DNA from 2 places in the Lysinibacillus sp. NPDC056185 genome. Region 2 is predicted to be linked to the other one. Evidence: predicted binding sites of a transcription regulator. Region 2 holds the regulator's gene; the other holds the start of a gene.

What was found. The regulator CtsR, encoded in region 2, represses protease genes until heat stress. The targets are predictions, from matches to a motif close to ATGGTCAATAAAGGTCAAACA.
Region 1: ACMZ42_RS21695 (ATP-dependent Clp protease ATP-binding subunit) is a predicted target of CtsR. The motif match lies at 4,174-4,194, and genes of this name have one in related genera.

What each region holds. Positions count from the first base shown of each region.
Region 1 is NZ_JBLLLQ010000029.1:20,060-28,270, reverse strand. It holds gene ACMZ42_RS21705 (beta-ketoacyl-ACP synthase III) at 1-663, opposite strand, end outside; gene ACMZ42_RS21700 (YjzD family protein) at 1,741-1,935, shown strand; gene ACMZ42_RS21695 (ATP-dependent Clp protease ATP-binding subunit) at 1,984-4,110, opposite strand; gene ACMZ42_RS21690 (Crp/Fnr family transcriptional regulator) at 4,380-5,066, shown strand; gene ACMZ42_RS21685 (metal-sulfur cluster assembly factor) at 5,900-6,208, opposite strand; gene ACMZ42_RS21680 (prolyl oligopeptidase family serine peptidase) at 6,262-7,026, opposite strand; gene ACMZ42_RS21675 (Cof-type HAD-IIB family hydrolase) at 7,147-7,956, shown strand.
Region 2 is NZ_JBLLLQ010000015.1:56,684-64,894, forward strand. It holds gene ACMZ42_RS15260 (aldehyde dehydrogenase family protein) at 1-835, shown strand, start outside; gene ACMZ42_RS15265 (acyl-CoA thioesterase) at 903-1,382, shown strand; gene ACMZ42_RS15270 (protoglobin domain-containing protein) at 1,431-2,741, opposite strand; gene ACMZ42_RS15275 (hypothetical protein) at 3,038-3,247, shown strand; gene corA (magnesium/cobalt transporter CorA) at 3,377-4,336, opposite strand; gene ACMZ42_RS15285 (class I SAM-dependent methyltransferase) at 4,386-5,072, opposite strand; gene ACMZ42_RS15290 (DUF4870 domain-containing protein) at 5,194-5,499, shown strand; gene ACMZ42_RS15295 (CtsR family transcriptional regulator) at 5,703-6,173, shown strand; gene ACMZ42_RS15300 (UvrB/UvrC motif-containing protein) at 6,188-6,736, shown strand; gene ACMZ42_RS15305 (protein arginine kinase) at 6,733-7,842, shown strand; gene ACMZ42_RS15310 (ATP-dependent Clp protease ATP-binding subunit) at 7,832-8,211, shown strand, end outside.

The DNA.
Region 1 (8,211 bases), on a different contig from region 2:
TAAAACGTTTACTGCAGATTCACCCATTTGACGAACGGCAAACTTAAATACTTCACGGCCATTCATAGCGATTGTATCTTGCTGTGTTAAATACAAGTTCTTTCCACCTGTGCCGTCAGCTCCAAGCTCAAATGATAAAATACCTCTACCTTCTGATACTGGACCAACAATCGCTGCACTTGCACCGTCACCGAATAATACAGCAGTATTGCGATCTTCCCAATCAAGTACTTTCGACAGCTTTTCAACACCTACTACTAAGACATATTTATAAGCATTTGATTCTACAAATTGCTTTGCTGTCACTAAACTATATATAAATCCTGCACAAGCAGCCGCTTGATCCATCGCAGCTGCATTGACTGCTCCGATTTGCTCCTGAACCATACATGCTACACTTGGAAAGTTTTGATCTTGTGTTACAGTTGCAACAAGGATTAAGCCTATTTCCTCTGGCGTAATACCTGCTTTTGCAATAGCCTCCTTAGCAGCAGCTACTGCTAAATCTGACGTATCCTGATCATCTGCGGCAAAACGACGTTCTTCAATCCCCGTGCGTGTTCGAATCCATTCATCCGAAGTGTCCATCATTTTTTCTAAATCAAAATTTGTAACGACCTTCTCCGGAACGTATTTGCCAATTCCTATAATACCAGCGTTCATTTAGCAACCCCTCTGCTTTCTTACTATCAATTATTAGTAACTGGTCATAATTATAACTCATAATGAAGGATAGGTGCAAGATGAATTAAATTTAACGTCTTAAAACTAGTAGTATCAATGGTCTCCAATCAACTTATATACATGCCATACGATTTAACAAATGTCATCTACAACTTTTAGAACTGATGCAGGAAAAAGCGTATTTTTGAGGATAAGTGAGGCTGAAAAATTTAATAATGGTGGTTAATGAAAAAAGCTGCAAATAGATCTGCAGCTTTAGTCTAACAATTGCTATTATCAACATCGTAAAAGTCGATATCGTAAAAAGATGAAAGGTGGCTCTCGCATGAATCTGCGTACGTCCAAACTATTCTCTAATAGGTCGTTAAGGATCACGTTTTCTTTGGAACACTTAGTGCTCTGAAGAAATCGCTTGATGGGTTGCAACACAGAAGGTTTCAAACGACGTGTTGTACGTTTCTTTTTGTTAGGTTTGCTACCGTAGTTGTGCCAACGTAATGGCTGACGCTTTAATCGTCTGGTGTTGCGGTGGTGTTTTTGATTCAATAAACAACGTTGAGTAATACGCATCCGCAATGGTAATCAAGTAAATCACAAAAAGTAATTGTTTCATTCAATGGTTCAAAAAATTCATTTCTCCCTTTATTCAGTTCTATAAAATTAGAATTGTCCTAGTTATAATACGAATGGTACGTAGAAAAGTTTCAAATTAATAATGACCAACGCATCACAGATGACCCAAATAAGCCACCTCGGTATGAGATAACTTAGAACTACAACATTAGCCTTTTTGCTCTAAAATTTCATACCTGCCAACAATAATGAAAAAAATCATGTTTCCACATTAATGTAGAAGCTAAGAAAAGATACACTTCCGGAAACAGCAGGAAATCGAAAATAGATATGAACCAATCGAATATTTTGCCATCTAAAATGTTCTCAATTGATGATTATCGTTGTTACAAATTCGCCATGTTTCACAGAAAAGGTTCTTTTTTTTTCGATTTATGTTATGATATGATAATGATATAAAAAAGTTCGGTTGAGGTGAAATTAATGCAATATATCGTAACATTCATATGGTCATTCCTACTAGTTTCAATGGTAAACTACGTAGTAAGCGCTGTACTTGGTGCAGATTTTGATTTCCAAACTGCTGTTGTCACATCAGTTGTATTTACAATTCTTGTTTTCATCATCGGTGCAGTTATTCCAAACGAGTCAACTCCAGAAGCTGCAGACAATCATTAATTCAACTAGAAAAAACCTGTTTCGCTCAATGCGGAACAGGTTTTTTTGTTATTTTTCAACGATGCATTGGCCATCATGCATTCTAATGTGCAATGTTTCTCCTGGTAATACTTCACCACGAAGCAATTCTTTTGCAACCGCAGTTTCAATATAACGTTGCACGAAGCGTTTTAGTGGTCTAGCGCCAAACTGAGCATCTGCTCCTTGTTCTACAACCCAGTCAATTACATTTTGTTCTACTTGTAAAGTAATTTCTTGCTCTGCAACTCGTTTGATAAGCTGTTCGACATATTTCCAAGCAATCGCTGTGAAGTGCTCATCCGATAGTGCATGGAACATAATGATATCATCCATTCGATTTAACAGCTCTGGTTTAAAGTGTTGACGAAGTGCAGCCATCACTAAATCCTCAACTGCTACATCTTCTTCTTTTGCTTCCATTAAATAGTTTGAGCCAATGTTAGAAGTTAAAATAACCACTGTGTTCGTAAAGTTGACCATACGACCTTGGCTATCCGTAATGCGTCCATCATCTAAAATTTGCAGTAAAATATTTGCAACATCAGGGTGAGCTTTTTCAATTTCATCTAATAATACTACTGAATATGGATTTCGGCGAACAGCTTCTGTTAATTGTCCACCTTCTTCATAACCAATATAGCCTGGAGGTGCCCCTACAAGACGTGATACACTATGCTTCTCCATATATTCACTCATATCAATGCGAATAAAATGATCCTCAGAATCAAACAGCTGTGCCGCTAGTGCCTTCGCAAGCTCTGTTTTACCAACACCTGTTGGCCCTAGGAATAAAAAGCTACCAATTGGTCGATGCGGGTCTTTAATACCAGCTCGAGCACGCCATACCGCTTCTGTAACAAGTTGTACAGCATTATCTTGTCCGACTACACGCTCATGCAATGTATCTTTTAAGCGCAATAATTTTTCACGCTCACCTTCTACTAATTTCGTCACTGGTATCCCTGTCCAGCGTGAGACGATAGATGCGATTTCATCAGCTGTTACCTCTTCACGTAAAATACGTGATTCCGTACCATTCTCTAATTGTTTTTCCATCTCTTGAATGTCCTTTTCAAGTGTAGGAATTTTGCCATGACGTAGTTCGGCTGCTTTATTCAAATCATATTTACTTTCTGCTTCATCTAAGTCACGACGGTATTTATCAAGTTTTTCACGTTTTTTCTGAATGCCTTGTAACGCTTCTTTTTCGGTTTCCCATTGTTTAAGCATACCCTCAGAAGATTCTTTCAGCTTTGTTAATTCATCACTGAGTTGCTCTAGTCGCTTTTTGCTTGCCTCGTCCTTTTCTTTACGTAGTGCTTGTTCCTCAATTTCAAGTTGCATAATACGGCGTTTTACTGCATCCAATTCCTGTGGCATGGAATCAATTTCTGTGCGAATCATCGCACATGCTTCATCGATTAAATCGATGGCCTTATCTGGCAGGAAACGCTCTGTAATATAGCGATTTGAAAGCTCTGCTGCCGCTACAATCGCACGGTCATGAATGCGTACTGCATGATGTAACTCAAAGCGCTCTTTCAAGCCTCGTAAAATGGAAACTGTATCTTCAATAGATGGCTCACGTACAAGCACTTGTTGGAAACGACGCTCTAAAGCAGGATCTTTTTCAATATACATACGGTATTCATCTAATGTTGTAGCTCCGATACAATGTAGCTCACCTCGTGCAAGCATTGGCTTTAGCATATTCCCAGCGTCCATCGCACCTTCCGTTTTACCAGCGCCAACAATCGTATGAATTTCATCTATAAATAAAATAATGCGCCCCTCTGAGTCTTTTACCTCTTTTAAAACACCCTTTAAGCGCTCTTCAAATTGTCCTCGATAACTAGCACCTGCTATTAAGGCACTCATATCTAACTCATACAGTATGCAATCCTTTAACCCCTCAGGCACATCGCCCTTTACGATACGTTGGGCTAATCCTTCTACAATAGCTGTTTTACCAACCCCAGGCTCACCTATTAAGACAGGATTATTTTTCGTTTTACGTGTTAAAATCCGAATAACATTCCGAATTTCTTCATCACGGCCGATTACCGGGTCCATTTTACCGTTTTTTACTTCTTCAATTAAATTACGTCCAAATTGTTCTAATGGTTTTTTGTCATTTGTTTGTTGAAATTGCATATTTAGCACTCCTTTTCAATAATGTTAAGCGGAATCCCGTTCGCCATTCTGTTTCATTAAAAATGTTTGACCTTTTTTGACTAACTTTATTTTACAACACACGACAAATCATAGCAAAGAAATAGTCCTAAAATTTCTTCACTTATAACTGGAAAATTACGTTATAATAAAAGTATATTTCTTAGATTTAGTAAATTGTTCACCTTATTTTGTAATAATTAAACAATTTTTACGTAAAAAGAAAGAGATGTGTTGAAGATATGACTATTATGGATAATATACAAGAAAAATTTCACGATCTTTTTCAAAAACACGGTGTTTTTATTAAAGTGAATAAGGATAGTAAAATTTTTTTAGAGGGCGAACGTGCGAAAGAAATTTATTATATAAAAACAGGAGCAATCTCGATTAGTCAGGAAACAGAGAATGGGAAAGAATTAACCATTCGTATTTGTGGTCCAGATAGTATTATTGGAGAAAGCTCATTATTTTGTAACCTTACGTATAATTCTATGACTGCTAAAGTTTTAGAACCCTCTAGTTTATATGTACTAAGCCGTGAATCATTGGAACTTTTACTAGTGGAACAACCTAATTTAATGGTGGAATATATGAAGTGGTTGCAAACAGAAAATTTAAAACATCAAAGTCGTTTGCGCGATTTAGTTTTAAATGGTAAAAAGGGCGCTTTATTTTCAACACTTATCCGCCTTTCAAATACTTATGGTAAGCCTTTAGAAAATGACACTATTTATATTGATCTCCCATTAACAAATACAGAAATCGCTAATTTATGTGCGACGAGTCGAGAAATGATTAATCGCATGCTTAATGACTTAAAGAAGCAAAATATCATATCCTTCGAAAAAGGTTATATTACCATTCACGATTTACAATTTTTAAAGGATGAAATCGCCTGTGAGAATTGTCCGTTACAAATATGTCGTATCGATTAAATCGTTACACGCAAAAACCCCGCTTATGAGTTGTAAGCGGGGTTTTTGTGGCATTAAAGCATTCTCTTAAGCAAAGCATAGTTGATAAAAACGGATAATATTCCGATAAAAGCTAAAATTGTTCCGATAAAAATTCATCAATAATAACATAGAGTTGATTTCCGTTCCAGGCTACTCGCTTTGTCGCTGACGCTTCGCTTTCGCGCAGAGCAGAGCTTCCTGTGGACGAGCGTCGAGCCGCTTCCTCCGCTGTTGTTGTTGCTGTCGCTACGCTTTCGCACAGAAAACATCCGCTCCGTGCAGGGTCTCGCCTGTCTCGCTTTCCCACGGGAGTCGAGTAGCCTTCCACTCCAATCAGCGATAGCGTAGAACTTTTATAAATTTTATATATTTCAAAAGTGAACGCTATGGCAACTCATCATAATCAAACAGAAGAATCTTATAACAGTAATGCTATTGTACACCTGATCTTGCTGACGCTCCGCTTTCGCACATAAAAACATTGCTGAAGTTTCGTTTTATCGCTATAAATTAAAGGAACATGCCAGAAGAAACATACTTAAGAGAAATAGTTGATTGGAGTGGAGGTTGGGCGACTCCTTGGGGAACAGCGTCACAGATGAGACCCTGGAGCGAGCAACGCGAGTGAAGCGGCTCATCGGACGCCCCCAGGAAAGCGCCCAGCCGAAACGGAAATCAACCCCTTTGCCGAAGAACCATACTTTATTATATTATCTAGGACACCTTAATTACATTGACACAATAGTTTTTCGACAGCAAAAATCCCCGCTTACTGTTGCAAGCGGGGATTTTTTATCATGCATTAAGTGGACTTAGCGTACTCCTAATGCCATTTTTGCATAGCGTGACATTTTGTCTTTTGACCAAGGTGGATTCCATACAATATTGACATTTGTACTTTTTACCTCTGGAAGCTCACCTAAAGCTGTGTTCACTTGATCAACAATAACAGGTCCCATTGGGCAGCCCATAGACGTTAGCGTCATTGTAACGGTTGCTACACCTTCTTCATCTAACTCTACATCATATACTAAACCTAAGTTGACGATATCAATACCAAGCTCAGGGTCAATTACATTTTCTAATGCACCGAACATGCTGTCTTTCATATCTTGATCCATCTGTATTTCTCCTTCCGTCACAGTGTTAACTTAATCATAGCAGATGCATCTTATTATGCCAAATGCTGTGCAAGCCATTCAGTTGCTGCTAACATACCATCTCGTGACACAGCATGGCCCGCTCTTTTATTAGCTAAGAACTTTAAGTCTTCTGGATTTGTTTCATAATAATTGCGTAAAGTTAAATAAAAATTATACGTTTCATTAAAAGGAACGGTTTTATCTAATTCCCCATGCCAAAATAACACAGGTCGTCCTGCGAATTTTTCTGGTGTTAGGCTGACATCATATTTAGCAAGAAGTTCATTCGTTTGTTGTACTTCTTCTTCTGACATTGGCCAATTCACACCGCTTTTAGCGAATTGCTGTAATTGATACTCCGCTAATTTAAGAAACCCTGGTGCACCCATGCATACTGCTGCTGTTTTAATCCAGTCATAACGCTTTAAACAGCCTGATGTTACAATTCCACCCATCGATGTACCAGCAACGCCAATTTTATCATCCACTAATAATTTTTTATTCTTTAATTCATTATATAATTGTTCAACTTCATGAATAGAATTTAAAACAATATCCCAAAAATGTAAGCTCATTTTCATCTCAGATAGGCCTTCACTACGGTCGCCATGTAATTTTGCATCTGGTAATAGGACACGCACCCCGCTGCCTACTAATTGGTATGCATAATGTAAGTTATGTTCTTTTGCGCTCATAAAACCATGTAAAAAAATAACTACTGGGGTTTTTTCATTCATATTTTCTGTATGTATATGTAATAAAGGAATATCTCCCCACAATTCTTTTTCAACAATCATCTTTGTCACTCCCAACTTTTGTCTATCTTTATGTTAGCAAACTTTTCTCTATGTGACAAAATTTTGACGTATGGTTTACAAAGAGATACTATTCAAATTATAGGAAAGGGGCAATGAGCTATGAAACCGCATTTAATCGTTTTAGACTTAGATGGTACGTTATTAACGGACCAACAACAAATTTCAGCCAAAACTAAAAAAACATTATTGCAGGCAAAGGAACAAGGTCATCAAGTGATGATTGCTACAGGTCGTCCTTATCGTGCGAGTGATATATACTATCACGAACTTGGCCTTACAACGCCCATCGTGAATTTTAATGGTGCTTACGTCCACCACCCGAAAAATGCTGCTTGGCAGACTAAGCATACTCCTATTGATTTAGGCGTAGTGCATGATGTCGTTGATTCCATCAATAGCTATCAATACGAAAATATCATTGCAGAAGTTAAGGACGATATTTATGTGCATACAGAGAATGAACGGATATTAAACATTTTTAATATGGGGAATCCAAAAATTACTCTTGGAGACCTCTATACCCATTTACTTGATAACCCAACTAGTTTACTGATTCAAGCGAATGAAGTAAATTCCACGATTATCCGTGATCATTTACAGGCTGTTCATGCAGAGGTCATTGAACATCGTCGCTGGGGTGCTCCACTTCATATTATTGAGATTGTTCGCCGTGGCTTAAATAAAGCAGTGGGAATCGCTCATGTAGCAAAAGATTTAGGTATTCCACGCGAGCGTATTATTGCATTCGGTGATGAAGATAACGATTTAGAAATGATCGATTACGCCGGCATCGGTGTAGCAATGGGCAATGGCATTCCTACTTTAAAAAATATTGCTAATGAAATTACCACAACCAATAATGACGATGGCATTGCTAAAATACTCATCGATCGCTTGAAATTATCCTAGTTAAGTAGTGATACCCCATTTTCTGGATCATCACCAAAAATTGTGGATGACACCTGTTGAAGCGTATACCAAGTTGATTGGAGTGGAGACTGGGCGACTCCTTGGGGATTAGCAACAGAGGAACGAAGGCTAAAACCATCACGTCCTATGATAACGCCTTCGTGACCAACATCGGTGCTACTACCGCTACGTTAGCACTACGCTTTCGTGCAAAAAACATCTGTTGGCCCAAGCGGCTCATCGGACGCCCCCAGG
Region 2 (8,211 bases):
TGGCGCGCTTCAAATTATTACAGGTAGCGGAGGGGAGCTAAGTGATACACTTGTGACCCACCCACTTGTGAAAAAGGTGACATTCACGGGAAGTGGTAAGGTTGGATTGGGCATTAAAGAAAAAGTAGGCTTGCGTAAAGTTACTTTAGAGCTTGGTTCCAATGCTGCAGTAATTGTCGAGCCATCGACACCAATTGATAAAATTATTTCGCGTTGTGTCGGCGGTGCCTTTAATTTTGCTGGCCAAGTTTGTATCTCTTTACAACGTATTTATGTACACGCATCTATAATTGATGAATTTACAAAGGTGTTTGTAGCTGAGACAGAAAAATTAGTGGTAGGTGATCCGCTAGATACAAATACTGATGTTAGTGCAATGATTAATCCAAAAGAAGTTGAACGTATTCGTCAGTGGATTGAGGAAGCAAAGTCACAAGGTGCGGTAGTTGCAACAGGAGGGACATTCACAGAACGTGCTTTAACGCCAACTGTTATGACGAATGTGACGGCGGATATGAAAATTGTTTGTCAGGAAACATTCGCGCCAATCGTCTCAATTGTTTCATATGAAACATTAGATGACGCTATTCGACTAGTGAATGAGTCGGAACTTGGCCTAAATGCTGGAATTTATACGAATGTGTTACCTGATGCATTACGTGCAGCTGATGAAATACAGGCAGGTGCTGTTATTATTAATGATATTCCGACATTTAGGGTTGATAATATGCCATACGGTGGCGTAAAAATGAGTGGTTACGGACGCGAAGGTATTAAGTGGGCAATTGAGGAAATGACAGATATGAAATTTATAACGATGAAAAAATCTTTCTAATTTGCATCAACTCTTTTTCTACGATACGATGACGAAAGAACATTCATGAAGGGAAGTTGCAAGAACTATGACAAACAACGCAATACCGATGGGCCAGTCACGTACTGTTCAAACGCGTCTCGTATTACCGCCAGATACAAATAATCACAACTCCATTTTCGGTGGAAGAGTGTTAGCTTATATTGATGAAATTGCTGCTATTACGGCAATGAAGCATGCGAAAGGGCATGTAGTTACAGCCTCTATTGATTCGGTTGATTTTTTATCGGCAGCACATGTAGGGGATATTTTAGAAATTGAAAGTATTGTTTCGTCAACTGGACGTTCTTCAATGGAAGTTTACGTTCGGGTTATTTCACGAAACATTGAAACTCGTGAGGAAAAATTAACGACGGAATCTTTTGTAACGATGGTTGCAGTTGATGATGACGGTAAACCTAAGCCAGTTCCTGCAATTTATCCTGAAACAGATGCAGAAAAACGTCTGTTTGAAACCGGCCCTGCAAGACGAGAACATCGTAAACAAAAACGGGAATTACCGCATTAACAGTGAAAAGGGAAATTGACGAATACTGTCAATTTCCCTTTTTCGTGCTTACATTTTTAACTCATTTACCACATTAATAAGTGAATCGGAAGAAGAAGAGACTAGTGTAGCTCCTTGTGACAGTTCAGTAATCAGGTTAGAGATTGCTGAAATATCTCTTGATGTATTTACATACTGCTGTTGAATTCCAGAAACAGCATCGGCGATATCATTAAATGATTTAGATAAACTGTTTTGAGTATCTACGCTATGTTGAATCTTTTGATCAACGTTAATAACTGAATTCGACATTGTTGTAATATTACTTTCTGTTTCTTTAATGAGATGAGAAACATTTTGTACAGCATTTTTTGTTTCTTCTGCAAGCTTCCGGACTTCCTCTGCTACAACAGCAAAACCTTTACCATGCTCACCTGCACGGGCTGCCTCGATAGAAGCGTTCAATGCTAATAAGTTAGTTTGATCGGCAATCCCTGTAACTAGCCCTACAATCTCTGATATTTTTTGAGAAGATGTGCGTAACTGGTTCATCGTAACTTCGAGACTGTTTACACTTTGCAAAATAACCTGTATTAAATCATTTTGATCTTGTAGCTGCTGCTGTCCGCGTCTGGATTTTTCCTGTGTATCAGCAACGAAGGTTAAGCCTTGCTTAGTAGCTACTGCGATATCGTCCGTTTGAGAAGAAATGACTAATAAAGAAGCTGCTGTTTCTTCACTAATCCCATTGAGTTCCTCTGCCGTTTTTTGAATGGTCGTAACAAGTGCATGTTTTGTGTCATCAGCTGCTGCTCGAATGCGTTCCTCTTCTTTTTCATAGGCTTCGATTACAAGCTGCTGCTCGAAGTTAATGATTTTGCAGAAGGCATTGATAGCACGTATGGCATCATTTTTCGATAAATCTAACTCATTTGTAAAGCGTGTAAATGTCGTTGTTAATGACTGGAATGAGGCGATATACCACTTCGATTGTAGACCAATTCGAACATGGACTTCGGCGATTGCCTTCCGTTCATCAATATAAGAGTCATTAATATGACTTTCAAAAATGTCACTCAAGTGCTTATGTAAAGTAACTTTTAAACGATCGATTTGTGACGTTCTGTTTATAATATCTAACAAATCTTGGCTCAAACTAATGGCTGCATAAAATTGATCCACCATTTCAGGAACTAAATCCTTAGCTAAAGGCTGTAGTTGTTTAATGATGGCTAAATCCTCAATTGTTAAATCTAAAAGCTGCAACTGTTTTAGAAGTCTTGGATGATTTGATACATCCAATTGTACATTGTGCTTATAATTTTCAGGTGCTAATGTAATTGAGTAGCTAGAATCGTTCTTTTTTGTAAACCAACTCATTGTCGTTTGCTCCATTCTTTATAAATGCATAGTAAGTATATAAAAAATCGAATTGCGTAGTCTGTTAATTTTTCGAAATATATGGTATTTAGTCTATTCTACTATTTTTTGTAGTAAATTTGGTTAAAATTTTACTTTATTTCTTTATTTTTTTATAGGTATTATAGATGACTGTCGATTAAAAGACATGAAATAGACTATTAAAAAGGTAATAGGTAAATTGAATTTGAAATAGGAAACCTGTAAAATACGAACTGTTTAGGTTGAACGTAACAATAGTTTTGGGGAGGTATTACATGGAAAAGAAACGTTTCAAATTTGTTATTCCGGTTATGGTAATTGTAGCAATTGGATCGGTTTACATGTTACGAAACTACTATGCTGAAGTACCAGACTTAGATCAACTATTAATTACTGTCTGTGCAACATTAGTATCTGGGGTACTCGCTTACTTTTTATTTCCACAGCAAGGCGAAGATAAAATTGATGATCGTGGTCCTTACTGACAGTAAAAAGGCACCTTAGAAAAATCTCTAAGGTGCCTTTAGCTTGTCGACAAAAGAATAGCTGGCTGATTGCTTGGCTTCGATCTGTGATGTTGGTCCCAAAGGAGTTATTAGCAATAAACTATCATTTTAAGATTTAAATAAACCGAACCATCCTTTAAGTTTAAAGACTCCCAACATAAATAAAACGATAAGAATCATAATTCCGAGTACAATAAAGTAGCTAAATTTCCCGTGTAGCTCTGGCATATAGTCAAAATTCATTCCATAAACACCAGCAATAAATGTCAGAGGAATAAAGATTGTTGAAACAATTGTTAGGGTCATCATGATGCCATTCATGCGACTAGAGCTCATCGCCATATAACTATCACGCATATCCGCCGTGAGCTCACGATTGGATTCGATCATTTCGGTGAGTTTAAGTAGATGATCGTAAATATCTCCGAAATAAGCTCGCTCTGATTTCTTTAGTGAAAATCGGTAAGAGTTAAGGATACGATATAATAGATCGCGCATTGGTAAAATGGTGCGTCGTAGATCCAGCAAATCACTACGGAATTCAAACACAACTTTCATAGCATTGGGGTTACTTTGATAAGTAAGCTCATCTTCTAGTGCATTTAAATGATCCTCAATCTTATAGACAAGCGGGAAATAGCTATCAACGATTTTATCGATTACCTGGTATGTTAAATATACTGTGCCGCGTTCCCAATTCTTTGGCTGTTTTTCTAACATCATTTGTACTCGATCTATTTCCGGAGCTCCGTTTTTATGAAATGTGACAATAAATTTATTAGAAACAAAAATGTTTACTTCCTCAGCTGTTAATTCTTCGTTAACTCTTTGGATAACAAAGAAATGAAAATCATCATAAAAATCGAGCTTTGGCCGCTGTAAACGCATTAAACAATCTTCTATAGCGAGTGGATGAAAGTGGAAAAATGTATCTAACAGTAGTTCTTCCTCATCGGTCGGACAATTAAAATCGACCCAGTACCATTCAAATTCGTTTTTGTATATATCTTCAAGCGGAAAATCCTTTATAAGCTTTTGATCTTTTGTAATTCCAATTGTGCGTATCACAGCATTCACCTCAATCCTGTTCATTCTATCCTAACAGGTGTATATATCTTCAAAAGAAACTTTCTTTATAACATATCCAACCACCAAATAAAGTCGTAGCAAAGAACCTAGATGGTTTTGTAAAGCCTGCCTGCTGTAATAGTGATAAAATGTCCTCTTCACGCATAAATGAAAGAGAACGTATGGATTTCTCCATTTCCGCTACGTCTGATGGTGATAGCTTTGTATGTTGTAGCCAATAAGCACGCCATAGATCAAATTGTAGCTCAGTTTCTATGGAACCAGGTTGCCCGTATTTTGAGACGAGGACAAATGGAGCACCGGGCTTTAAATTATTCGCTATTTCTTTTAATGTTGCAAGCTTCTCTTGATCATCTTGTATGAAATGAAGCACTAATAAACAGCTTGCTGCATCAAACTTCTCTGTAGGTAGCTGAGTGTCCAGTATAGTTCCTTGATATAAAGAAATATTATTAGGTAGAGATTTTAAACGTTCACTAGCTATTTGCAGCATCGATTCTGACGGATCTAAGCCAACAAATGACCAATGAGGTCTTTTCTCAGCGAGCTGTAAAATTTCATTGCCGCTTCCGGAGCCAACTACTAAAAATTCAGCTTTTTCATGTAACGCAGATTGGTAAAAGGTTTGTGTCAAACGTAGCATTGCATCATAGCTTGGGAGCGTGCGACGAATACCTTTTTCGTATTCGTTTGCAAGTTTGTTATTAAATTCCATCGGGTATCACATGCCTTTCAAAAAAATTTTTAAAATCCAATTTATATTTGAAACTATTTAAGGGATAGGTCCGTAAATAGTAGTACATAAAATAAAAAATCAAATGGAAGGGTTGATATAAATGGAAACTAAATGGTCTAAGGTAATCATACACGCAAGTGCGTTTTTTGCGCCATGGTTAGTACCAATTATATTTTTCTTAATTGGCTCGGATGAAGAGGTAAAGAGTCTCTCTGTGCAAGCTTTATTGTTCCAAGTTGTGATGATAGTGTTACTTACAATTTCGGGTATTTTCAGCGTCCTACTCATTGGGATACCGTTCTTGATTGTATTTGGTATTATGTATTTTATTGCGCCAATTATTGGTATTGTGAAGGCTTTATCTGATGAGCCTTGGCGTTATCCAATTGTTGGTCGATGGGTATAATTTTTATAGACGCAAGTATATGCTAGTTGCATATGCTTGCGTTTTTTCTATTGCTGAAACGGGTATCTTATAACTAAGGACAGGGCACTTTAATTTTTCTATGTGCGAATTAATTGCAATTATTTTCAAGCGTTTTGTATAATATACTCAAAGAAAGTCAAAGATAGTCAAAGTCAGTGGAGTAAGCGAGGTGTATTCCTAAAATGCGTAATATATCAGACATCATAGAAGGCTACTTAAAGCAAGTACTTGAATTAGGTGGAGAAGGGCATATTGAAATAAAACGTAGTGAAATCGCAGATAAATTTCAATGCGTGCCCTCACAAATAAATTATGTAATCAATACAAGATTTACTGCCGAACGAGGTTACCTTGTTGAAAGCAAACGTGGTGGTGGTGGATACATTCGAATTTTACGTGTCCGCGCGAATTCACAAATTGATTTAATCGATGATGTCCTCAGGCAAATAGAAGGTGGGGCATCGCAAATAATGGCAGAAGATTTAGTGTATCGACTAATTGATGAGCAGGTAATTTCAAAGCGAGAAGCGAAAATAATGTTAGCAGCAGTTGATCGCTCAACTATCGATTTGCAACTCCCGTTACGGGATAACATTCGAGCAAAAATTTTACGAGCGATGCTAACAACGATTAAATATGAACAGCAAAAATAAAAGAGGTGATGGAAATGATATGCGAACATTGCAAGCAGCGTAATGCGACAGTTACCGTAACACAAGTTCAAAGTGGCCAAAAAGTGGAGCATCATTATTGTGACGTCTGCGCCTCGCAGTTCCATCCATTTCATGCTGAATTTAAGCAAGAGCCAGTATCTATTCAACAGCTATTATCTAATTGGTTTGGCTCCCCTACATGGCAGCAACAACAAGTGGGTGAAAAACAGCAGGCACCACCACAACCGCAAACTTGCCCACAATGTGGATTTACCTATAAACAATTTTTAAAAGAAGGTAAATTTGGATGCCCTAGCTGCTATGACACCTTTAGCGAGCATTTGCCGAAGCTCTTTAACCGTATTCAGGCTGGCCCTCAACATATAGGGAAAATGCCCGGTGCTCGAAACAATGTTCATGTCATCAAAAAGCAAATTGAAGATATTCGTAAACGTATGAAAATTGCTGTAGTTGAAGAACAATTTGAAGAGGCAGCAAAGCTTCGTGATGAAGCGAAGGAACTTGAGAAGCAGCTACAATTTGAAGGTGGTGATGTGTCGTGATGATTGAGTCGTTTTTAGAGCGTGCTACACCAATATGGATGAGTGTAGAGGACGATTATTCAGATATTGTCATAAGTACACGCATCCGCCTTGCGCGAAATTTAGATGGTTATCGTTTTCCATTAGCCTTTACAGAGGATGAAGCATTACAGGTGGAACAGGCAGTTACACATGCAATTAAGGATAGTACAGAACTTCGAGAAAATTATTCATATTTTGCTATTAAAGACTTAACGTCTTTACAGCGTCAAATACTTGTGGAAAAGCACTTGATTAGTCCTCAGCTTGCAAAAAAAGAGCGAGTTGGCTCCATGCTCTTATCTGATGACGAATCAACTAGCATTATGGTGAACGAAGAAGACCATTTACGCATTCAATGTATGACAGCGAGTTTTCAACTTCAAAAGGCATACGAGCAAGCTAATAAAATTGATCGTACCCTAGAGAAAGCTTTGCCTTACGCATTTCGAGATACATTTGGTTATTTAACAAGTTGTCCAACAAATATTGGTACTGGTTTACGAGCATCTGTCATGATGCACCTGCCGGCCCTTACACTTACGGGTCAGATGAATCAAATCATTAATGCAATGACACGATTAGGAATGACCGTAAGAGGAATATATGGGGAGGGTAGCGAAAATATAGGGAATGTTTACCAAGTGTCAAATCAGATTACACTAGGAAAAACAGAGGATGATATTTTAGCCGATATCCAAAGTGTCGCTGAAAAAATAATTCAAAAAGAAAGGCATGCAAGAGGTAAGTTAATGGAAAAAGCAGAGCTTGCCTTAGAAGACCGTGTATACCGTGCTTTAGGGACATTAACTCATGCTCGAATTTTAACGAGTGAGGAAGCTGCTACCTGTTTATCTAATGTTCGTTTAGGGGTAGATTTACAGTTAATTGAAGGTATTAAAGCGACTAAATTAAACGAATGTGTAGTTAGTATGCAACCTGGATTTTTACAGAATTACGCAGGTGACGTTTTGCCACCTACTGAGCGAGATCGCGTACGAGCGGAAATGCTTCGTGAGGCACTATCTCGAGAAAATATGAGTAAGCCTATTATTCGGGGAAAAGGAGAGGATTCATTTGATGTTTAATCGTTTTACACAACGCGCGCAAAAAGTATTACAGCTTGCACAAGAAGAGGCAATTCATTGGAAACACGAATCAATTGGAACAGAGCATATTCTATTAGGCCTTATCCGTGAAGGTGGCGGTATTGCTGCAAAAGCATTAGAAGCCATTGATATTAGTCCTCAAATGATTGAAGCAGGTATTGAAGAGCTTGTAGGGAAAGGTAAAGAGGATGTTGGTCCGATTGTCCACTACACACCTCGAGCTAAAAAGGTAATAGAACTATCTGTTGATGAATCACGTAAATTAGGTCATTCCTATATCGGCACAGAGCATTTACTATTAGCGCTTATTCGTGAAGGTGAAGGTATAGCGGCCCGTGTATTAAATAA